DNA from 3 places in the Kocuria sp. HMSC066H03 genome. Region 1 is predicted to be linked to each of the others. Evidence: riboswitches for the same ligand, from Rfam matches in the RefSeq annotation. Region 1 holds a riboswitch; each other region holds the start of a gene.
The links. A riboswitch is a leader RNA that binds a small molecule or an ion and turns the genes downstream of it on or off. The one in region 1 is predicted to bind thiamine pyrophosphate.
Positions count from the first base shown of each region.

Region 2: another riboswitch for thiamine pyrophosphate. It lies ahead of HMPREF2833_RS06895 (3-oxoacyl-ACP reductase); the one in region 1 lies ahead of HMPREF2833_RS05860 (ECF transporter S component).
Region 3: another riboswitch for thiamine pyrophosphate. It lies ahead of HMPREF2833_RS11065 (bifunctional hydroxymethylpyrimidine kinase/phosphomethylpyrimidine kinase); the one in region 1 lies ahead of HMPREF2833_RS05860 (ECF transporter S component).

Region 1 is NZ_KV807506.1:534,228-541,996, reverse strand. It holds gene HMPREF2833_RS05885 (Na+/H+ antiporter subunit D) at 1-773, shown strand, start outside; gene HMPREF2833_RS05880 (Na+/H+ antiporter subunit E) at 770-1,417, shown strand; gene HMPREF2833_RS05875 (MrpF/PhaF family protein) at 1,414-1,683, shown strand; gene mnhG (monovalent cation/H(+) antiporter subunit G) at 1,680-2,045, shown strand; gene HMPREF2833_RS05865 (DUF4235 domain-containing protein) at 2,175-2,447, shown strand; TPP riboswitch at 2,611-2,717, shown strand; gene HMPREF2833_RS05860 (ECF transporter S component) at 2,774-3,397, shown strand; gene HMPREF2833_RS05855 (ABC transporter ATP-binding protein) at 3,394-4,992, shown strand; gene HMPREF2833_RS05850 (energy-coupling factor transporter transmembrane component T family protein) at 4,989-5,792, shown strand; gene HMPREF2833_RS05845 (aminotransferase class IV) at 5,889-6,788, opposite strand; gene HMPREF2833_RS05840 (uridine kinase family protein) at 6,785-7,411, opposite strand; gene HMPREF2833_RS05835 (low molecular weight protein-tyrosine-phosphatase) at 7,408-7,769, opposite strand, start outside.
Region 2 is NZ_KV807506.1:765,766-773,534, forward strand. It holds gene modA (molybdate ABC transporter substrate-binding protein) at 1-221, opposite strand, end outside; gene HMPREF2833_RS06870 (TOBE domain-containing protein) at 218-619, opposite strand; gene HMPREF2833_RS06875 (enoyl-CoA hydratase) at 917-1,699, opposite strand; gene nadE (ammonia-dependent NAD(+) synthetase) at 1,938-2,840, shown strand; gene HMPREF2833_RS12595 (hypothetical protein) at 2,885-3,226, shown strand; gene nhaA (Na+/H+ antiporter NhaA) at 3,446-4,840, opposite strand; TPP riboswitch at 4,986-5,121, shown strand; gene HMPREF2833_RS06895 (3-oxoacyl-ACP reductase) at 5,167-5,931, shown strand; gene HMPREF2833_RS06900 (LLM class flavin-dependent oxidoreductase) at 5,933-7,219, shown strand; gene HMPREF2833_RS06905 (phospholipase D-like domain-containing protein) at 7,495-7,769, opposite strand, start outside.
Region 3 is NZ_KV807509.1:500,091-507,859, reverse strand. It holds gene HMPREF2833_RS11090 (bifunctional folylpolyglutamate synthase/dihydrofolate synthase) at 1-549, shown strand, start outside; gene HMPREF2833_RS11085 (DUF4233 domain-containing protein) at 595-1,038, shown strand; gene ndk (nucleoside-diphosphate kinase) at 1,153-1,566, shown strand; gene HMPREF2833_RS11075 (vitamin K epoxide reductase family protein) at 1,643-2,311, opposite strand; gene HMPREF2833_RS11070 (Rne/Rng family ribonuclease) at 2,752-6,072, shown strand; TPP riboswitch at 6,164-6,257, shown strand; gene HMPREF2833_RS11065 (bifunctional hydroxymethylpyrimidine kinase/phosphomethylpyrimidine kinase) at 6,245-7,769, shown strand, end outside.

The DNA.
Region 1 (7,769 bases):
TCGTGGGCATCCTGGGTGCGCTGGCCCAGATCGACATCAAGCGCATGCTGTCCTTCACGCTCATCAGCCACATCGGCTACATGATCTTCGGGATTGCCGTGGGCACGCCTCAGGCTCTGGCGGCCGTGGTCTACTACATCGCCCACCACATCGTCATCCAGACCAGCCTGTTCCTGGTGGCGGGGCTGATCGAGCGCCGCGGCGGGTCCACCAACGTGGACCGGCTCGCGGGAATGCTGCGGATCTCCCCGCTGCTGGGAGTGCTGTACCTGATCCCCGCGCTGAACCTGGGCGGGATCCCTCCGTTCTCCGGCTTCCTGGGCAAGGTGGGGCTGCTCGAGGCGGGCATCGCGAGCGGCACCTGGCTGGACTACCTGCTGGTGGGCGTGTCCGTGCTCGTCTCGCTGCTCACGCTGCTGGCGCTGATCCGCGTGTGGAACCGCGTGTTCCTGCGCCGCGTGGAGGACGCCGAGTACCCGGATCCCGTGCTGCGGGCCACCACGGCCCAGGGACACCACCCGCACAGCTCGCGCGTGGTGACCGGCAACCCGGGCAGCGTGCTGGCCGGCAGCTCCGAGGTGGTGCTGCTGCCCCGGACCATGGTGGGGGCCACCACCGCACTCGTGGTGGTGGGGGTGGCGCTCACGGTCTTCGCGGGCCCGCTCTTCGACCTCGCGGGCAGCGCCGCGGACAACCAGGTGCACCCGGACCGCTACGTCGACGCCGTGCTGGCCCCCGTGGGCGAGGGCGGCGTGAGCGAGGAGGCACCATGAGCACATCCGCCGTCCGTCGCCAGGCCCGCAACTCCCTGCGGGCCGAGCTGCCGCTGATCCTGTGGCTCGTGGTGGTGTGGGGAGCGCTGTGGGGGGACTGGAGCCCCGGCAACCTGGTCTTCGGGCTGCTGCTGGCCCTGCTGGTCACGCGCACCCTGGTGCTGCCCCCGGTCCGGCTGTCCGGGCGCTTCAACGTGGTGCACTTCGTGCTGTTCGTGGTCACGTTCGTGTGGCAGGTGGCCAAGGCGAGCATCCACGTGTTCCGAGTGGCGCTGGTGCAGGGACCGCGCGTGCACAACGCCGTGCTGCGGGTGCCGCTGCGTCAGAACAACGATCTGCTGATGACCGCCGTGGGGCACACCATGGCGCTGATCCCCGGGTCACTGGTGGTCGAGGTGGACCGGGGGAACGGGATCCTCTACTTCCACGTCCTGGACATCGCCACGCCGGAGCAGGCCGAGGCGTTCCGGCGCTCGGTGCTGGACACCGAGGCCGCCTGGATCCGCATCATGGGCTCGCGGGAGGACCTGGCGCTGCTGCCGGTCAAGGGGGACCCCGACCGCACGGAGGCCACGGGCGCCGTCGAGTCCCCCACCGAAGACATGGACGAGGCCGGGAGCGGGCCCGGAGAGGAACGGTCATGACCCTGTTCGACGTCGCCGTGTGGGTGTGCGGTGCGATCCTCGCGCTCGCGGCCGCGGGCACCATCTACCGCCTGGCCAAGGGACCGTCCCTGCTGGACCGGGTGATCGCCACGGACGTCCTCCTGGCCATCGTGGGCGCCGCGCTGGCCGTGGAGATGGTGTACCACCGCCACACGGACAACCTGGTGCTGCTCGTGATCGTCTCCCTCGTAGGGTTCCTGGGATCCGTCACGGTGGCGCGCAACGTGGGGCTGGACCGCTCATGAACTGGCACACGGTGACGGACGTGGCAGCAGTGGTGTGCCTGGTCGCGGGGACGTTCATGTCGCTCGCGGCCGCGGTGGGTCTCGTGCGCTTCCCCGATCTGCTCTCCCGCATGCACGCGGGCACCAAGCCCCAGGTCTTCGGGCTGCTCCTGCTGCTCACCGCCCTCGCGTTCGCCAGCGGGGAGCCCCGGATGATCCCCCTGCTGGTCCTCGCGTGGATCTTCCAGCTGCTCACGGTCCCGGTCTCCGCGCACATGGTGGGCCGTGCGGCCTACCGTTCCAAGCACCTGCACGAGGAGAACCTCGTGACGGACGAGCTGCGTGACGTGGTGGCCCGCGCCGGCGAGGACCGTCCCGACTGACGACACACGCGGTGGTGCCACCCGGGCAGGTGGCGCCACCCCGGCTCACGGGTTCGTATGCTGGGGTGGGAGCACGACGCCGCCGGCCACCACGCGCCGGCGGCACTTTCGAAAACCGAGGAGAATCCCATGAACAAGGCGATGGACATTTTCGGCACGGTGGCCTCCCTGGGCGGCGTGGCCGTGGCCAACAAGGCTCTGACCGTGGCGTGGAAGCAGGTCACGGGCAACGAGCCCCCCGCCAAGAACCCGGACGAGGACGAGGCCTGGCGCGACATCATCATCTGGGCCATGATCACCGGTGTGGTGGGCACGGTCATCAAGGTGGGCATCGCCCGCCAGGTGTCCAAGATGCAGTCCGACGACAACGACTCCACGAAGTCCTCGCAGACCGAGATCTGAGTCCTGCTCCCGCGCACGCCCGCCGGTGAGGGCCACGCGTCACTGGACGCGTCCTCGCGGCGGGAGTGCGCGGCACCGGGGTGCGGCGCGCACCTCGCACCACGGCGGTCGGCCGGGGCGCCTCGAGCACCCCGGCCGACCGCCGTGGTGGTCTAGACTGATGGCTCAACGACAGGGGAGCGCCACCGAGGCGCTGAGAGTGCGCGCGAGCGCAGACCCTCGAACCTGATCCGGTTCATACCGGCGCTAGGGAGTCGAGCATCTCAAGAGCCCGTCCGCGGTGCGCGGGGGCTCTTCCCCTCCTGGAACCTTCAGGAGGAGTTCTCATGACACAGCTCAGCAGCACCCCCACCGGAACCGCACGGGGTACCGCCCGCACGCAGTCCTGGCGGGTCGTGGACATCGTGGTGGCGGCGGTCCTCGCCGCGGCGTGCGCGGTGATCTTCTGGATGTGGTCCAACCTGCTGTACCCCGTGGTGTCCACGGCCGCGGTGGCGTATCCGCCCTCGGCGGGGCTGATCTCGGGCGGCTGGCTCGTGGCGGGCACCCTGGGCGCGCTCATCATCCGCAAGCCCGGCGCGGCCCTGTTCTGCGAGCTGCTCGCGGCGGTGCTGGAGGGCTTCCTGGGAACCCACTTCGGGTGGACCGTGGTGATCTCCGGTCTCGTCCAGGGTCTCGGAGTGGAGCTCGTGTTCCTCCTGACGCGCTACCGCCGCTTCGGCCTGGCCGTGGCCACCGCGGCCGGTGCGCTCTCGGGACTCTTCCTCGGGGTGAGCGAGGACATCATGTACAACTACGAGTGGGCGCTGGACCAGAAGGTCGTCTACGCCGCCCTCACCACCCTCTCCGGTGCGGTGATCGCCGGTGCCCTGATGTGGCTCGTGGTGCGTGCACTGCAGGCCACCGGGGTGCTGGGGGCCCTGGCCTCCGGCGCCACGCGCCGTCGATGACGGAACCGGCGGGGTCTGCGCCCACCGGCGCGGCCGTGCGGCTGGAGCGGTTCGGGTGGCACTACCCCGGCCGTCAGGATCCGAGCCTGCGTGACGTCACCGCCGTGGTCGAACCCGGGGAGCGCGTGCTGCTGCTGGGGCCGTCCGGCGCCGGGAAGTCCACGCTGCTGCAGGCCCTCGCGGGGGTGGAACAGGATCCGGACGGGCAGTCCCGCTCCGGCGGGCTGAGCGTGGACGGCGTGGACCCACGGGAGGCGCGAGGGGCCGTGGGCTTCATGCACCAGGACCCCGAGACCCAGGTGATCCTCTCCCGCGTGGGGGACGACGTCGCGTTCGGGCTGGAGAACATCTCGGTGCCCCCCGAGCAGATCTGGCCCCGCGTGGACGAGGCGCTCGCGCGGGTGGGGCTGACGCTGCCCCTCGCGCACTCCACCACGGCCCTGTCCGGCGGGCAGAAGCAGCGTCTCGCGCTCGCGGGCGTCATGGCCATGCGGCCTCGGCTGCTGCTGCTGGACGAGCCCACCGCGAGCGTGGACCAGGAGGGCGCGGAGCAGCTGTGCCGGGCCGTCTCCGAGGCGGTGTCGCGGGACGGCATCACGCTCGTGGTCGTGGAGCACCGGGTGGCCCTGTGGGAACCCGTGGTGGACCGGGTCATCGTGCTGGACGAGCACGGCCGGGTGGCCTTCGACGGTCCCACGCGCGAGACCCTCCACGACGCCCGCCACCTGCTCCAGGAGCAGGGCACGTGGGTGCCCGGCTGGGTTCCGACCACGCGCGCACCCGCCCCGGCGGACACCCGCGGCCCGGACGCCGGGGAGGTGCTGCTGAGCGCCCGGAACCTCGCCGTCTCCCGCGTGCAGCCGACGCGGCGCGAGATCGCCCGCAGGCGGCGTCGTGCCCGGAAGGCCTGGCGGCACGGCACGGACGCGGCTGCGGACCCCCTGGACGGCTGGGACGCGCCCGTGGCCGCCGAGGGCATCAGCCTGGACGTCCGCGCGGGCCGTGCGCTCGCCGTGACCGGCGTGAACGGGGCGGGCAAGTCCACCCTGGCGCTGACGCTGGCGGGTCTGCTCGTGCCCGTGCGCGGCACGGTGCGGGCCTCCGCGGCGCTCGCGGACGGCGCGCCGCAGGACCCCTCGCTGTGGGACGGCGGGGAGCTGATCCCGCGCGTGGGCACGGTCTTCCAGCACCCCGAGCACCAGTTCCTGCGTCCCACCGTGCGCGCCGAGCTCGAGTTCGGACCGCGTCAGCTGCTGCGCCGCGCCGGAGCCTCGAAGGACGAGCTGCCGGAGCACGACGCCGCCCGGGTGGAGGACCTGCTGCGTCGCCTGCGCCTCGAGGACCTCGCGGACACCAACCCCTTCACGCTCTCCGGTGGTCAGAAGCGCCGGCTGTCGGTGGCCACCGTGCTCGCGGCGGCCCCGCGCGTGCTGATCCTGGACGAACCCACGTTCGGCCAGGACGCCCAGACCTGGAGGGAGCTCGTGGACCTGCTCGTGGCGGAGATGGACCGGGGCACGGCGGTGGTCGCCGTGACCCACGACCGCGACCTCGTGGCGGCGCTGGAGGCGCAGGACGTGAGGCTCGGCTCATGAGCACGCCCGTGGCGCCGTCCATGTTCGGTCCCCGCACGGGGCTGCTGTCCCGCGCCAACCCGGTGGTCAAGCTGCTGGGGGCCCTGTTGATCACGCTCGTGATCGTGGTGAGCGCGGACCCCGTGACCAACGCCGTGGCCCTCGCGGGGCAGCTCGTGCTCCTCGCGGGGGTGGGGCTCGGCCCGTGGCGGCTCCTGCGGCTGCTGTGGCCCCTCGCGGTGGCCGCGCTGATCAGCGGCTGGGGCACCGCGATGCTCTCGCCCGCGGGCGGCACGGGCCTCGTGGAGGTCGGCTGGCTCACGATCACCACCGGGTCCCTGGCCGCGGGCGGCGCGATCGCCCTGCGCGGACTTGCGATCGCCCTGCCCGGGATCACCGTGCTGCTGACCACCGACCCCACGGATCTCGCGGACGGGCTCGCCCAGACCCTCAGACTGCCGGCGCGGTTCGTGCTCGCGGCGCTCGCGGCCATGCGGCTGGTAGAGGTCATGGTCACCGAGTGGAGCGTGCTCGCATCCGCCCGCCGGGCACGCGGCGCGGGGGGCCGGAGCGGCCCGGTGGGGGCTGCGCAGGAGTTCGGCGGTCAGGCGTTCGCCCTGCTCGTCCAGTCCCTGCGCCGGGCCACGCGCCTGGCCATGACCATGGAGGCGCGTGGCTTCGGCGCCGGGCCGCGCACGTGGGCGCGGAGTCTGCACTGCAGCCGCGTGGACGTTCTCGTGGGCACCGCCGTGGTGCTCACCGCGGTGGGTGCCCTGGTGGTCTCCCTGGCGCTGGGCACACACCGCTTCATCTGGCAGTGAGGCCGCCGACGCCGCCCGGCGTGCCGGCTCTCTGCGCACCGGAGGCGGCCAGTGGTGGGAAGTGCGCACTTGCGCCGGGCGGTGCCACGGGGCGGCTCAACCCACCAGGAAGCCGGTGAGCGCGCGCGTGAGCTCCGGGTCCGTGGGCACCGGGTGCCCGTCCACGGCGGTCACGGGGACGGCCAGGCGGACCGAGGACGTCAACCACACGGCATCCGCTCGCAGCAGGTCCCGTGGGTACAGGGGACGGTGCTCCGCCGCCCAGCCGTGGGCGCGGGCAGTCTCGAAGATCCGCGCCTGGGAGGTCCCGGGAAGGATCCCGCGGGACGGTTCGGGCGTGACGAGGGTGGGCGGGACGCCGGGGGCGGTGCGAGCGCAGATCACCGAGGACGTGGCACCCTCCAGGATGCGGTGGTCGGAGGACGTCATGAACACGGCGTCCTGCGCGCCGTTCTCCCGTGCGTAGCGCACCGCGGCCATGTTCACGGCGTAGGAGAGGGTCTTCACACCGGGCAGCAGCCACGGCAGGTCGGCGTCCTCGGCGGGGTCGTGACCGCGTTCCAGCAGCAGGACGCGCAACCCGTCGCGGCGTGCCGCGAACGTGGCGGCGGGAACCGGGGAGGCGGTGAGCCATGCCCAGGGTGCTCCGCCCGGGACGCCCCGAGAGATGCTGAGCTTCACCGCGTGCTCCGCCCCGAGGTCCAGGAGCTCGTCCCGGGAACCGGGCCCGGCGGCGTCGAGCGCCATGCGCAGAGCGGTGCGGCAGGTGGCGGCGGAGGGAGCGGGCAGTGCGGCGCTGCGCGCTGAGGAGCACAGCCGATCGTGGTGGGCGGCGAACTTGTAGGCGTTCCCGTCCAGAACGTGCATCGTCTCGAACACGCCGTCCCCGCGGGTCAGTGCCTGGTCCTCGAGGACCACGTGCGGACGCTCAGGGTCCACGAGCCGCGGTTCACCCGCGGGCGAGATCATCACGGCCGCGCCGCCGCGTGAGGTCATGAGGGGTCCCGATCCTCCGGGCCGGGCTCCCCCGAGGACGGGCCGGGGTGGATGATGTCCGCGCACTCCCACACGGGATCCTCCGCGAGGTACTCCTCCTCCTGGGCGGCCCACTGGTCCCAGTGGCCCTCGTAGGCTGCGCCGTCACGCTCCAGGGCGCGCCGTCGCCGCTGGGAGGTGGGCAGCTCCACCCACACGGACGTGTCCAGGAGCATCCGGGCCTCGCGGTGGCACGCGCCCACGCCCTCCAGCAGGACGATCTCGGCGGTGCGGGTGAGCCGCGGGGTGCCCGGCTCACTCGTCAGCCAGTCCCACGCCGTCCAGTGCGCGTCCTGGCCGTGGCGCAGGGGCTCGAGGATCTCCGTGCGGTACGCGGCCATGCCCTCCAGCAGGCCGTCCCACCCGGGATAGAGGTCCTCCAGACGGAAGACCACGACGTCGTGCGAGCGGCGCAGCACGGCCGCGAGCTGGTCCGTGAGCGTGGTTTTGCCCGCCCCGGAACGCCCGTCGATGCCCACCAGGCAGGGTCTGCGCGTGGCCGCCGGGAGCAGCCGCGCCAGGTTGACCCCGTCCGGGAAGTTCTCGATCTCCTCCGGCTGGAACACCTCGTCGGGGGCGATCACGAGGCGGACACCCGTTCGCCCAGCCACGAGACCACGCCGGGCACGGCCGCGCTGATCTGCTCCCACGCGGTGTCGAAGTCCTCGGATCCGCCGTACCAGGGGTCGGCAATGTCCAGGTCCGTGTGCTCGGGGTCCACGGCCGGGTCGAAGCTGCGCAGCAGGCGCACGGTGTCCGGGTGGCCCTCGGGCAGCCGCTGACGCAGCCTGCGGGCGTGCTCGGCGGTCATGGCGAGCAGCAGATCCGCCTCCGCGAGCTCGCGGTCCGTGACGCGGTGCGCGCTGTGCTCCGGCAGCTCCAGCCCGTTGTCCGCGAGGACGGCGTCGGCGCGGGGGTCCACGGGGTTGCCGTGCTCCTCGT
Region 2 (7,769 bases), 230 kb from region 1:
GCCAGCTGGTCGAAGGACTGGGTCAGGGAGGCCGCCGCGGACACCCGCAGGGTCTTGTCCCCGCCCCCGGCCTCCGAGGACGACGCCGCTGCATTGCTTTCCCCGCTCTGCCCACCGCAGCCGGTGAGCACCAGGGTGCCCAGACCCACAGCGGCCACGAGGGCGGTGAGGCGGCGTCTACCCGCGGTGCCCGGTGTCTTCTGCTCTGCGCACGCCATCATTTGCGCCCCTCCGTCTCCACGATGACCGCCGTGGACTTCACCACGGCCGTGGCCACGGAACCGAGTGCGAGCCCGAGGTCCTCCACCGCCTCCGTGCTCATGAGCGACACGATGCGGTGCGGACCGCACTGCAGCTCCACCTGGGACATCACGGGGTCGGACTTCACCGCGGTCACCAGCCCCACCAGCCGGTTGCGGGCCGAGCTGCTCACGCGCGCGGGATCCTCGGGGCTCACCGCGGTGCGACGCGCCAGCTCGGCGAGGTCCGCACCGTCCACCACCAGGTGCCCCGTGCCGTCCTTCTGCCCGGGAAGGGCACCCTGGTCGATCCACCGCCGGACGGTGTCGTCGCTGACACCCATGAACGAGGCGGCCTGAGCCACACGGAGAAAGGTCATGAGCGCATGTTATCCGCAGATGCGGGCCCCCGGGGCAGAAGGACCCGCAGATGCGGACCCAGATGGTGCCGCGCCGGTGGACAGCTGGCCGCTGGTGCTGCCTAGTGGAGTAAAAGCAGATCCGCAGCCGCATTTCTGCGTTTGCTCCGCTAATGCAGACCACCCCGGGGCGCGCAGGTCACCCCAGGAGCACCCCCCCGGGCAGAACGACGACGTCGCTCCCCACCTTCCGGGGAGCGGCGTCGTCTGCGCGTGCCCTGTCAGCACATCATCTGCGCCACAGGACGGAGCCCGGGCTCACTCGTGGGAGAAGTTCGGCTTCCGCTTCTCCGTGAAGGCCGCCATGCCCTCCTTCTGGTCCGCAGTGGAGAACAGCCCGTGGAACACGCGGCGCTCGTACTGCAGTCCCGCGGCCAGGGTGGTCTCGTACGCGGTGTTGACGGTCTCCACGGCGTGCTGGGCCACCGGCTTGGACATGCCGGAGATCTTCGTGGCGACCTCCAGCGCGGTGTCCATGAGGGAGTCGGCGGGGACCACACGGGAAACGAGTCCGGAGCGCTCGGCCTCCTCGGCGTCCATCTGGCGGCCGGTGAGGATGAGGTCCATCGCCTTGGCCTTGCCCACTGCGCGGGTCAGCCGCTGGGTGCCGCCCATGCCCGGGATGACGCCCAGGGTGATCTCCGGCTGCCCGAACTTGGCGGTGTCCGCGGCGATGATCATGTCGCACATCATGGCCGCCTCGCAGCCACCGCCCAGGGCGTAGCCCGCGACCGCCGCGATCTTCGGCGTGCGCAGCCGGGCGAAGGTGTCCCACGCGGAGAAGAAGTCCTCGCGGTACATGTCCGAACCGGTCTTGGAACCCATCTCCTTGATGTCGGCGCCCGCGGCGAACGCCTTCTCGGAGCCGGTCAGGACGATCGCACCGATCTCCGGATCGCGGTCCAGGTCGGTGGCGGCCGCCACGAGCTCGGTCATGGTCTGCACGTTCAGCGCGTTCAGCGCCTTGGGACGGTTCAGCGTGATCACGCCCACGCGTCCCTCGCGGCGGACCAGGATGGTTTCGTAGGTGTTCTCAGTCATGTGGCCAGCATCTCACGACGCCGCCGCGCCCCGCCTCACACGCACGGGTGACGGTCCGCCACCGCATTCGGCCCGGAACGCTGCCCCTCTGTTGACACGACAGATGCCGCACATGATGCGCCCCTGCCATCCTGGCCAGGTGCGGGGTGACGGTGAGGGACTCGCCGAGGCGACCCAGCGGCGTCGTGGACCGGGGGTCCGTCACACCCCTGAAACACGCGGTCGCTAGCATGGCGGCATGCGTGAATTGCAGGCACAGATCATCGCCGAGCTCGGGGTGGCCCCGCGGATCGACCCGGAGACGGAGGCGGCGCGGCGCGTCGACTTCCTGTGCGACTACCTCCGGGCGACGCACACCAGGGGCTTCGTGCTGGGCATCAGCGGCGGCGTGGACTCCACGCTCGCGGGACGGCTCGCGCAGCTGGCCGTGGAGAAGCTGCGCGAGGACGAGATCCCCGCGGAGTTCGTGGCCATGCGCCTGCCCTACCGCACCCAGCAGGACGAGGACGACGCACAGGCCGCGCTCGCCTTCATTGAGCCGGACCGGGTGGTCACGTACGACGTCGCTCCGGCCGTCGACGGGTTCGAGGCCGCCTACGCCGCGGCCACCGGCGAGCAGCTCACCGACTTCACCCGCGGCAACACCAAGGCCCGCGTGCGCATGACCGCGCAGTACGCGGTGGGCGGGGACCACAACCTGCTGGTGATCGGCACGGACCACGCGGCAGAGTCCATCACCGGGTTCTTCACCAAGTTCGGGGACGGCGGAGCGGACCTCCTGCCGCTGGCCGGACTGGACAAGCGGCAGAACCGGCAGCTGCTGGAGTACCTGGGGGCCTCGGAGCGGCTGGTCGGGAAGGTCCCCACCGCGGACCTGCTCAACGACAACCCCGGGCGCACGGACGAGGACGAGCTGGGCCTCACGTACGAGGACATCGACGACTACCTCGAGGGCAAGGACGTCCCCGTGGAGGTCGCGGAGAAGCTGGAGCAGATCTTCCTGCGCTCCCGGCACAAGCGCACCGTGCCGGTCACGCCGGCGGACGGGTGGTGGCGGGAGGAGCACCCCGCTCGTGCCGGAGCAGGTCTTCCCCGGGGAAGTGAATCGCCGGAACCCCCCAATAGCAAGTACGCTGATTGATGAGTCATCAATAGATGACGTTCCCCAGCAAAGGAGAACCCGCTATGCGTAAGACCGCAGCTGCTGCCGCTCTGTCCCTGGCCATCCTGTCCGGCGTGTCCGCCCCGGCCATGGCCGCCACGGAGAGCCCCGCTCCCGCCTCCACCCAGCAGGAGGACGAAGGCCACGGCAACGCCGGCCTGTGGGGCCTGCTCGGTCTCGCCGGTCTGGGTGGCCTGCTGAAGAAGAACAAGACCGTTCCCGTGGAGCGCAACCACAACGTGGGCACCACCGACCGTACCCACAACGTTGGGGCCACGGACCGCACGCGCACCGCGGGTTCCACGGACCGCACCCCCAACGCGGGCAACACCAATGTGGACGGCACCGACCGCACCGGTCGCTGATCATCACTCCGCTTGGCAGTTCTCCAGATCCGGGACTGCGGCCAGGGGCTCACTCGTTCACGAGTGGGCCCCTGCGCCGTCCTCGGCTCCGGCGCCCGGCGTGGTTCCACCTCCACGCGGCCCGTGCGGGCGGCAGGGGGGCGGTGGGTCACGCCGACGGACGGGTGGTGACGGGAGGGCTGAGCCCCTGCCCGGCGACGGAGGACCAGCCCCCCACTGCTATGCGTGGGACGCGGTGTTCCCTGATCCGGCAGCAACCGCACCCACCCGGTAGTGGCGGTTGCGGACCGCCAGCAAACCACCGGCCAGCACCGCTGCCAGCACCGACGCGGTCAGTACGGCCACCTTGGCCTGGTCCCCGGCGGCCGCGGACGGGTCGAAGCTGAGCTCCGCGATCAGCAGGGACACCGTGAACCCGATCCCGGCCAGCAGCGCGATCCCCACCAGGTCGATCCACTTGTAGGACGGGTCCAGCTTCCGCCCGGTGAGCACGGTGGTGAGCCACGTGGCGGCAATGATGCCCAGCGGCTTGCCCAGGACGAGGCCCGCGATGATGCCGAGCGTGACGGGGGCGGCGAGCGCCGTCGTCAATCCGTCCCAGCCGCCCACTGCGACGCCCGCGGAGAAGAACGCGAAGACCGGCACCGCGAACCCGGCGGACAGGGGCCGGACGCGGTGCTCCAGGTGCTCGGCGAGCTCCACGGGCTCCCCGGACGCCTTGGCCCCCATGACGGGAACGGCGAAACCGAGCAGCACGCCCGCGACCGTGGCGTGGATCCCGGCCTCGTGGACCAGGGCCCACGTGACCACGGCCAGCGGCACCAGGATCACCCACGCGGCCCACGTGCGGTGCGCGAAGAAGCGGGGGAAGCGGTGCGCCAGCAGCCCGAACGCGGCCAGCGGGACGAGCGCGAGGAGCAGCGGGAGCACGTGCACCTCGTCGGTGTAGAAGATCGCGATGATCGTGATGGCCAGCAGGTCGTCCACCACCGCCAGGGTCAGCAGGAACAGGCGGAGCGCGCTGGGCAGGTGCGAGCCCACGATCGCGAGCACCGCCACGGCGAAGGCGATGTCCGTGGCGGTCGGGATCGCCCAGCCGCCCAGGGTCTCGGGGCTCGTCGCGTTCACGGCCGCGTAGATCAGCGCGGGGACGACGACGCCGCCCACGGCCGCCGCGACCGGCACGGCCGCCTTGCGGAGGTCCCGCAGATCACCCGCGACGAACTCGCGTTTGAGTTCCAGACCCACGAGGAAGAAGAAGACGGCGAGCAGCCCGTCCGCGGCCCAGGTGCCGAGGCTGAGCTTCAGGTGCCACGGCTCGTAGCCGACCTCGAGGTCACGGAGGGCGAAGTAGCTCTCCGCAAAGGGCGAGTTGGCCCAGACGAGGGCGATGACAGCGGCAACCACGAGGAGGATGCCGGCCACGGTCTCGCGGCGCAGGACGTCCTGGAGCCGGGAGAGGACGCCACCCGAGGGGTGGTCGGGCTCGCACGGAGGCTCAGGATGGTTGAAGAAACCGGGCTCCGAAACGAAGCCGGAGGATTCTTCCTGCGCCACGGGATCCGGTGATCCGGGCTCACGGTGGGCAGGGGTGGTCGTGTGGTGCAGGGGCATGGAGTACTCCAATGTCGACGGGCATCACGCTCATTACCGCCGACCAGACTTCCCGGCACACCAGCCATCAAGGGTAGCAGGGTGCATTTGGGCGGCGCACCCGGGGCGGCTGCCATGAGGCTGAGCGGCTCCGTCTACACTGACCACCAGTGACACGGGGTGCCGCCACCCTCTCCTCCCAGCCTCACCGGGCGCGTGGAGCGGGGGTCCGCAGCGGCTGAGATGACACCCGTCGAACCTGTCCAGTTAGTACTGGCGAAGGGATGTCACGGTCGCACCGCGCAGGTGGCGCACCGCTTTCTTCGCCGTGAGCCACAGGAGTGAGCATGCGGATCGAGAACACCATCGTCCTGGTCACCGGCGGAGCCCGCGGGCTCGGGGAGCACCTCAGCCGGGCGTTCGCGCGGGAGGGTGCGCGCGTCGTCGTGAACTACCACGCCAGCGAGGAGCGGGCCCGCGCGCTGGTCAGCGAACTCGGCGAGGACAGGGCGCTTGCTGTCCAGGCGGACGTGACCGACGCCCAGCAGGTGCGGGACATGGTCACCCAGGCCCGGGAGCACTTCGGCGCGCCGATCACGGTGGCGGTGAACAACGCCCTGGTGGACTTCAGCTTCAACGGGGACGCCCGGCCCACCCTGGACACGCTCACTGCGCAGAACCTGACCCAGCAGTTCGAGGGCGCGGTCGTGGGCGCCCTCAACGTGATGCAGGCGGTCACCCCGGGCATGGCGGAGGCGGGCGAGGGGCGCATCATCAACATCGGCACCAACCTCTTCCAGAACCCCGTGGTCCCCTACCACGACTACACCGCCGCGAAGGCCGCCCTGCTCTCCCTCACCCGCACCGCCGCCAAGGACCTGGGACCGCAGGGCATCACCGTGAACATGATCTCCGGTGGCCTGCTTCGCACCACGGACGCGAGCGCCGCCACCCCGGACGAGGTCTTCGACTTCATCGCCGCCAGCACTCCCTTGGGTCGCGTGACCACCCCCGAGGAGTTCGCGGACACCGCCCTGTTCTTCGCCTCGGACTGGTCCCGCGGGGTCACCGGCCAGAACCTGGTGGTCGACGGCGGGCTGGTGATGGACTGACATGGCCCGCCGCCTCCACCTCAACGCGTTCCTCTACGGCGCCGGCCACCACCAGGCGGCGTGGCGCGCCCCGAACTCCTCGGTGCACCGCCTCACGGACATCAGCTACTACGAGGAGCTCGCGCAGACCGCCGAGCGCGGCCTGTTCGACGCCGTGTTCTTCGCGGACGGCCACAGCGTGGGCGACGTCTCCGGCGGACCCCACTGGTCCCTCGAACCGCTGACCGCGCTGTCCGCGATGGCGCGCGCCACCGAGCGCATCGGCCTGGTGTGCACGGTGTCCTCCACGTTCTTCACGCCGTTCCACGCGGCCCGGATGCTCGCGTCCCTGGACCACATCTCGGGCGGCCGGGCGGGCTGGAACGTGGTGACCTCCATGTGGGACGACGAGGCCCGCAACCACGGCTACCGAGCCATGCCGCCCAAGGACGAGCGCTACGGGCGCGCCCGCGAGTTCGTGGAGGTGGCCCGCGCCCTGTGGGCCAGTTGGGACGAGGACGCCGTCACCGCGGACCCGGAGGGCCAGTGGGCGGACCCGTCCAAGCTGCACCGCCTGGACCACGAGGGCCGCCACTTCCTGGTGGACGGACCCCTCACGGTCCCGCGCTCCCCGCAGGGCGAGCCGGTGCTGTTCCAGGCCGGTGCGTCCGGGCCCGGAAAGGCCCTGGCCGGGGACTTCGCGGAGGGGATCTATGCCGTGGCCTACGACCTCCCCGCCGCCGAGGAGTACTACGCCTCGGTCAAGGCGGAGGTGGCCCGGGCCGGCCGCGATCCGGAGGCCGTGGTCGTGATGCCCGGACTGGTCACCTACGTGGGCCGCACCCACGAGGAGGCCCTCGCCAAGCAGGAGCGCGTGGACCGGCTGCTGCCCGTGGAGCAGTCCCTCGCGCAGCTCTCCACCTTCGTGGAGCAGGACTGCTCCGACTGGGACCTGGACGCGCCCGTGCCCCCGCTGCCACCCCTGGAGGAGTTCACCGGACCGCAGGGCCGCTACGGCACCATCCTGCGGATCATCGAGGCAGAGCACCCCACGGTCCGCCAGCTGCTCGGGCGCCTGGCCGCCGGCGGAGGCCACTGCACCATGGTGGGCACCCCGGAGTCCATCGCGGACCGGATGCAGGAGTGGCTGGAGAACGGCGGCGCGGACGGCTTCAACCTCATGCCGCCCGTGCAGCCGGACTCGCTCACGGACTTCGTGGACCTCGTGGTCCCCGAGCTGCAGCGCCGCGGCCTGTTCCGCACCGAGTACACCGCCACCACGCTGCGCGGCCACCTCACCGAGGGCTGACCGCCCACCCCACGACGACGCCGCCGCGCCCCGGAGGCTGCACGCTCGCCAGGCACCACGGCCCACACCCTTAAGTGCAGCTTTTGCCACTTTTCGGCCCGTGAGCGGCAAAACCTGCACTTAATCCTGGGCTGGAGAGCTCATTCCTCGGGTGGAGGGCCTGATCCTGGGGTGGGGGGCTTGATCTTGGGGGTGCAGGGCTTCACGAGGGCGGCGGCGATCCGGTGACGGGCGTGCGGGGGCCGGCCGTGCGGCGTCGTCGTGCGCCGGGGATGTCAGAGCAGGGGGCGCAGCGGGACCAGCAGGACCTCCGCGACCCGCGCCATGGGGTGGCGCTCCCGCCACTGGGGGGAGGTGAGCTCCTCGCAGTGCTCGCTGTCCGCGAGGAAGACCTTCTCCATCTGGGCGGCGAAGTCCGGGTCCACGATCTCCACGTTGGTCTCGTAGTTGAAGGACAGGGAGAGGCGGTCCAGGTTGGCGGTGCCCACGGTGGACCACTGGCCGTCGATGGTGGCGGTCTTGGCGTGGATCATGCACGCGCCGTAGAGCA
Region 3 (7,769 bases), on a different contig from region 1:
CAGGCGCAGAACGCGGCGGTCGCGATTGCCGCGGTGGAGGCGCTGCTCGGCGGTGGCGAGAAGCCGCTGAACCCCGAGCTCGTGAGCGAGGGTCTGGGCGCGGTGTCCTCGCCCGGTCGCCTCGAGCTCGCGCGCAAGGCTCCGCCCGTGGTCCTCGACGCCGCCCACAACCCGCACGGGCTCGTGGCCTCCGCCGCGGCCGTGCGCGAGGGGTTCACGTTCAGCAAGCTCAACCTGGTGGTCGGGGTGCTGGGGGACAAGGACGTGGAGACCATGATGCGGGTGCTCGCGGACGAGTACCACGAGTTCGATCTGGAGCTGTGGTGCACCGCGTCCCACTCCCCGCGGGCGGTGCCCCCGGCGGAGCTCGCGGAGATCGCCGTTGACATGGGCTTCGACGAGGACGCCGTGCACGTGGCCGAACGTCTCGACGACGCGTGCTCCGCCGCCATCCAGGACGCCGCCGCCCGTGAGCAGTTCGACGGCGCGGTGCTCGTCACCGGCTCCATCACCGTGGTGGGTGAGGCCCGTGCGCTGCTCGGCCTGTGACCCCTCGACCGCACCCCTGCTGTCCGCACCCCTGGAAGGAGCCGCATGGCCCGCATGACCAAGGCCCAGCGCGAGTGGCGCCCCGGGCAGACCAAGAAGCCGCGGTCCGTCAAGACCATGTTCGCCTCGAGCGTGCTGAGCATCGAGGCGTTCATCGTGTTCTTCGCGGCCCTCACCGCCTTCGGGCTGCTGGCCCGGGACTGGAGCACCGCGCACAAGCTGTGGCTCATGGGCGGCGCGGCGGTGCTCGCGCTGCTGTTTGTCCTGCTGTGCGCGGTGCTGCGCAGGCCGTGGGGCTACGCGGCCGGATGGGTGCTGCAGCTCGTGCTGATCGCCACCGGTTTCCTGGTGCCCGCAATGTTCGTGATCGGGGCGCTGTGCGCGCTGGCGTGGTGGTACGCCGTGGTCAAGGGCGCACGCATGGACCGCGATAACGTGCAGCGCGCGGAGGAACAGCGCCGCTGGGAGGCGGAGCACCCCCTGCCGTGAGCGGGCGCGGCGCGCGGTCCGCACGCGCCCGCCGCGTTCGCTAGGCTCGACCCGGAACCCGGTGACCGGCCCTCGTACGGCCCGTCCACCCCACCTCTACCGCAAGGAGACCCCATGTCGCAGCGCACTCTCGTCCTCGTCAAACCGGACGGCGTCGAGCGCGGCCTGACCGGCCAGATCCTCGCCCGCATCGAGGCCAAGGGCTACACCCTGGCCGAGCTCAAGCTGGTGCACGCCACCCGGGAGATCCTGGAGCAGCACTACGCGGAGCACCAGGGCAAGCCGTTCTTCGAGCCGCTCGTGCAGTTCATGCTCTCGGGCCCGGTGGTCGCCGCGGTGGTCGAGGGCGACCGCGTGATCGAGGGCTTCCGCAGCCTCGCCGGGGCCACCGAGCCCACCACGGCCGCCCCGGGCACCATCCGCGGGGACCTGGGCCGGGACTGGGGCGAGAAGGTCCAGAAGAACCTCGTGCACGGCTCGGACTCTCCGGAGTCCGCCGAGCGCGAGATCGGCATCTGGTTCGCCTGAGCTACCGCACGACCACGGCGCGTGTCGAGCTCCCGGGCTCGGCACGCGCCGTTCTCGTGGTCCGGCAGGGCGGGTGTCAGGCGAAGATCACGGTGGAGAAGCGCACCGCGATCACACCGAAGACGACCACGAGCACCCCCGTGCCGAGCAGCCAGGCCCAGGCCGTGGAGCCTGCGCTCTCCCGGGCGGCACCGCCGAGCATTCCCGCGCGGCGCATCCGGGCGCTCGTGTGGGCGAGCAGGTAGGTCTGCGCGCACCACACGACCATGCAGTAGAGGCACAGGGCGTTGATCCGGAACGTGGTCTGCCACCACAGCCACAGGGTGAACACGGACCCCGCCGCGATTCCCGCCCACAGCAGCCACCAGAACCAGCGGGCGAAGCGCGCCCCCGCGAGCACGCCCACGGCCACCGCGAGCACCACGGCGTAGGCCACGATGCCGATCAGCGGGTTGGGGAAGCCGAACAGCTCCGCCTGGGGAGTGCGCATCACGGTCCCGCACGACAGCCACGCGTTGAGGTCGCAGCTCGCGCGGTGCCCGGCGTCCTGGAAGATGGCCAGCCGCTCCGCCACGAGCGTGGCCGATGCCGCGAAGCCCACGAGCGAGAGGACCACCGTCAGCACGGCCCACGTGCGGTCGGGGCGCGTCACGGGTGCCACGGCGGCGTCGGCAGCGGGGCGGTCGGAGGCCGTGGCGTGGCTGTCGGAGGGGGCGGCGGGGGAGGGTCGGGATGCAGAGCTCACGCGCCCGATCGTAGACCACGGGCATGGACGGGCGCGGTGCAGGGCGGATCGCGGGCACCCCGAGGTGGGCCGGGACGCGACCGGCCGGGCTGTGGCGTGGACCACCCGGATGTGCGGTAACAGGCGAGGACTGTGAGATACTGCCAGTGGTCGGCCCTCGCCCGCACGCGAGGACACCGACCCGGCAGGAGCACCGACCACCATCGGAGCGGACCCGCGGCTCTCACAGGATCGAGCGCGTCCGCACCGGTTCAAGTTCGCGGTCCCACGGACCCAGCGACTCGGGCATCCGCCGGCCCGCGGACGGCGCGCGTGACACATGCCGCGCCCGCGGGTACGACACCGACTTCCGGCGGCCGTGTGGAGAACACCGGCTCGACCGACCGAGCACACCTCGGGCCCGGGTGCGGACGGTGCCCCGAGCAGGAGCACAACTTCACATGGAACCTGAACAGGACACCTCCGCACTGACCCCCGGGTCCGCCACGGGTGAGGCCCCCACCGCGTCGCCGCAGGACGACGCCGCCGCGCAGCCCGCCGCCGCGCAGGGCACCGAGCCCGCCGCCCAGGACGTGCAGGACCCGCAGGGCACCCGCACCTCGCCCACCACGGACGGGGACGCACCGGCCGACACGGCCCACGCGTCGGACCCGGCCGCCACGAGCGGCGAGGCGGCGGCCCCGGACGCCGAGGCACCGCACGCCACCTCCGAGGAGGAGGCCACCGCGGCCCCGGTCGACGGCACGAGCGACGCCATCGCCATCGCGGCCGCCATCGATGCCGGAGAGCTCCCCACGGCGCCCGTCACGCCGCCGGAGGAGTCCACCACGGCACCGGACACCGGGGCCGCGGCCGCCGCGCAGTCAGCGGGCAGCAGCTCGGACGAGGACGCCGCCTCCTCGGCCCCCGAGCCGCAGGACGCCGCGTCCGAGGACGCCGCCGCCGCCGACAGCACCGACTCACCCGCCGCCGAGGACGCCCCGGCGGCGGAGGGCACCGAGCCCCCCACGCAGCAGGACTTCGGGGCCTTCGGCCCGGGCGCGTCCCTGCTGTTCCGGGCGCCGGACCCGGACGAGATCCGCCGTGCCGCCGAGGCCCAGAAGGCCCGGCTGCGCGAGGCCGCCCAGGAGCGGGAGGCCGCCCGCGGGGACCGCGACGAGGACGACGACGCGAGCGTGTCGAGCAAGCGGCGCCGACGGCGTCGTCGTGGTGACGAGGACATGGAGCTCGTGGACGACTCCGACGGCTCCGTGACCCGGGTGCGCGCCCCGCGCGGTGCGTCCGAGGGCACCAGCAGCGACGAGGTCACCGGGGTCAAGGGCTCCACGCGCCTCGAGGCCAAGCGCCAGCGCCGCCGCGAGTCCCGCCAGTTCGGCCGCCGCCGCCACGTGATCACCGAGGCCGAGTTCCTGGCCCGCCGCGAGTCCGTGGAGCGTAAGATGCTGGTCCGCCAGAAGGAGGACCGGATCCAGATCGGCGTGCTCGAGGACGGCATCCTCGCGGAGCACTTCGTCTCCCACACCACGCAGGACTCACTGATCGGCAACGTGTACGTGGGCAAGGTGCAGAACGTGCTGCCGTCCATGGAGGCCGCGTTCGTGGACATCGGCCGCGGGCGCAACGCCGTGCTCTACGCCGGCGAGGTGGACTGGGACGCCGCCGAGATGGGGCACAAGCCCCGCAAGATCGAGAACGCCCTGAAGTCCGGGGACACCGTGCTCGTGCAGGTCACCAAGGACCCTGTGGGCCACAAGGGCGCCCGGCTCACCAGCCAGGTCTCCCTGCCCGGGCGCTACCTCGTGTACGTGCCCGGCGGCTCCATGACCGGGATCTCCCGCAAGCTCCCGGACGTCGAGCGCCAGCGGCTCAAGAAGATCCTCAAGGACCGGCTGCCCGAGGGCGCGGGCGTGATCGTGCGCACCGCCGCCGAGGGGGCGTCCGAGACCGAGCTGACCAACGACATCAACCGGCTGCGCTCGCAGTGGGAGCAGATCCAGGAGAAGGCGGGCTCCACCAAGACCCTCGCCCCGGAGCTGCTCTACGCCGAGCCGGACCTCACCATCAAGACCGTCCGGGACGTGTTCAACGAGGACTTCACCGCCATGGTGGTCCAGGGCGAGCAGGCGTGGGACAACATCGAGGCCTACGTGACCTACGTGGCCCCGGACCTGCTGGACCGGCTGCAGCGCTGGACCGAGGACGAGGACCTCTTCGAGCACATGCGCGTGGAGGAGCAGATCCAGAAGGCGCTGGAGCGCAAGGTGTTCCTGCCCTCCGGCGGCTCGCTCGTGATCGACCGCACCGAGGCCATGACCGTGGTGGACGTCAACACGGGCAAGTTCACCGGTTCCGGCGGCAACCTCGAGGAGACCGTCACCAAGAACAACCTCGAGGCCGCCGAGGAGATCGTGCGCCAGCTGCGGCTGCGGGACATCGGCGGAATCATCGTGGTGGACTTCATCGACATGGTCCTGGAGTCCAACCGGGACCTCGTGCTGCGCCGGCTCGTGGAGTGCCTGGGCCGTGACCGCACCAAGCACCAGGTGGCGGAGGTGACCTCCCTGGGTCTCGTGCAGATGACGCGCAAGCGCATGGGCACCGGCCTGCTCGAGGTCTTCTCGGAGCCGTGCGAGGAGTGCGCGGGCCGCGGCGTCGTTGTCCACGACCACCCCCTCAAGGGTCGCTCCACGGCCACCGCGCCGGACCACCGCGGCGGCAACCGCAACGAGCGCAAGCGCTCGCGGCAGAAGCAGAACCAGCCGCAGGACAAGCCCCGGTCCAACAACCGGGGTGGCGCGGACGACCAGCAGCAGGCCCGGGACGAGGCCGCCCGCACGGCGTTCGCGAACATCGCGGCCGCCTCCTCCCACGAGGACGACGACGCCCAGGGCGCCTCCCGCGGCGGAGCCGAGCACAAGGACTCGACCGGCCAGCACGCGGAGCACGGGAACCAGGGCCCGGAGCAGGCGTCCGAGCACGGTTCGGCGGACTCCGAGAGCGGGCGGCGTCGGAAGAAGCGCCGCGGCAAGCGCAGCCGCGGTCGCGGGAACCAGGGCGAGGACACCGCCACCGAGAACGGTGGGAACGGTGCCTCCGAACCCCGCGGCGAGCACGCCGCGGGTGACGCCGGGTCCAGCCTGACGATCCACGGTGAGGTCATCGAGCTCCCCCAGGGGCAGAAGGACGAGCGCGCGGAGCAGGAGGCGCTCACCCTGGACTCGCTCTCCGCGGCCTTCTCGGCCGAGGACTCCGGCGAGGACGCGTCGCAGGACCGCACCGGGTCCGGTCGCGGCTCCGGACGGCGGGGCGGCGAGGGCTCGAAGGGCCGCGGGGGACGCTCCGCGGGCCAGCGCGGCCGGGGTCGCGGCAACGGCGCCGCGTCGTCCGACGCCGAGCAGACCCGGTCCGAGCAGCCCGAGGGCTCCGCGCCGGAGCGGGACGCCCAGAAGCAGTCGCCGTCCGAGGGCGGGGCTGGACAGTCGGACCCGTCCCGGCGCGCCACGACGGCACAGCCCGCCGCGTCCACCACGGACGCCGCTCCTGCCAGGCGCCGCCGCGGTTCCCGCCGCGCCGTGGCTCCCACGGCCGCACCGGGTGCCGGAAGCGTGGAGACCCGTGAGTACGACGCCGCCGAGCGCTCGGCCACGCGGTTCACCGCCGCGGCCGCGCCCGTGGGCTCGGCCTCCTCGGACGGCCAGCCCACCATCGTGGGTGTGGGCGTGAGCGCCCGGGACATCACGATGACCCCCAAGGGGGACTGACGCCCCCCGCGGCCCTCCTGGGAGGGCCGCGGGGGACCACCCACCACAGGAGCGCTCGGACTCGTCCGGGCGCTCCTGTGGCATGATCGGGACCACGTGCACGGGGTGCCGCACGGCGGCTGAGAACACACCCGTAGAACCTGATCTAGCTCGTACTAGCGAAGGGAATGTCGTGAACCCCACGCCTTCTGTCCCCGCCCCCCGCGTCCTCTCGATCGCCGGCACCGACCCCACGGGTGGTGCCGGGCACGCCGCGGACCTGAAGTCCATCGCCGCCATGGGCGGCTTCGGGCTGAGCGTGGTCACTGCGGTGGTCGCGCAGAACACGCAGGGCGTGGTGGCGGTCCACACCCCACCCGTGTCCGTGCTGCAGGCGCAGCTGGACGCCGTGGCGCAGGACGTGGAGCTGGATGCCGTGAAGGTCGGGATGCTCGGCTCGGTGGACGTCATCGAGACGGTGGGGGCGTGGCTCGCGGCCCACCGTGCGCCCGTGGTCGTGATCGACCCCGTCATGGTGGCCACCGCCGGGGGGCGTCTGCTCGCATCCGACGCCGAGGACGCGCTGCGCGGCATCCTGCACCACGCGGACCTGATCACCCCCAACCTGCCCGAGCTCGCCGTGCTCGCGGAGCGGCCCGTGGCCACCACGTGGGACGAGGCGCTCGAGCAGGGCCGGGCCGTGGCGGAGACCTTCGGCACGCGCGTGCTGGTCAAGGGCGGGCACCTGAGCGGGGAGTCCACCCCGGACGCCCTCGTGGTCCCGGGCCAGACCGAGCCCGTGGCCCAGTACTCGGGGACGAGAGTGGCTACGCGCAACACCCACGGGACCGGGTGCTCGCTGTCGTCCGCGGTGGCCACGGTCGTGGCGCGCACGGGGGACTGGGCACAGGGGATCGACACCGCCCGCCGCTGGCTTCGCGGTGCGCTGCGCGCTGCGGACTCCCTGCACGTGGGCCACGGCAACGGCCCGGTCCACCACTTCCACCACGTCCAGGACCTCGTCACGGACCCCGCCTTCGTGGCGGCGGCGTGCGGGGAGGACGACGACGCCGCTCCCGCTGTCTCCCCGGCAGACGGCGCTGTCCACACTGCCTCCCCGGCACAGAGGGCCGTGGCGGCCGGGCACGCACTGCAGGCCGCGGCGGGGGACGTGTCCGCGCGTGGTGACGCGGCGGCGTCGTGCGGGGGCACCGAGGATCCCGGCACACGCTTCACCGACGAGCTCTGGGAGGCGAGCGCGCCGATCCGCGAGCAGATCGCGGTCCTGCCCTTCGTGGTGGGGCTGGGGGACGGCACGCTGGAGCGGGACGAGTTCGAGCGCTACCTGGACCAGGACATGCAGTACCTGGACGCCTACTCGCGGGCCCTCGCGCTGCTCGCGGCGGCGGCCCCCGAGGAGAGCACCCGGGAGTTCTTCGCCAGGGCGGCGGCCGCTGTGGTCACGGGGGAGTCCGCACTGCACCGCGCGCGGCTGGACGGGCGCGCCCCGCAACAGCCCTCCGGGACCACGAGCGCGTACGCGGACTTCCTGCTCGCCCGCACGGGGCAGGACGGGTTCGCGGTGGGTGCCGCCGCGGTCCTGCCGTGCTACTGGCTCTACGCGCACGTGGGGGCGGAGCTCACGGAGCGGGCGCGCCGCACGGGGCTGCAGGGGCACCCGTTCGCGGACTGGCTCGAGACCTACGACGACCCGCAGT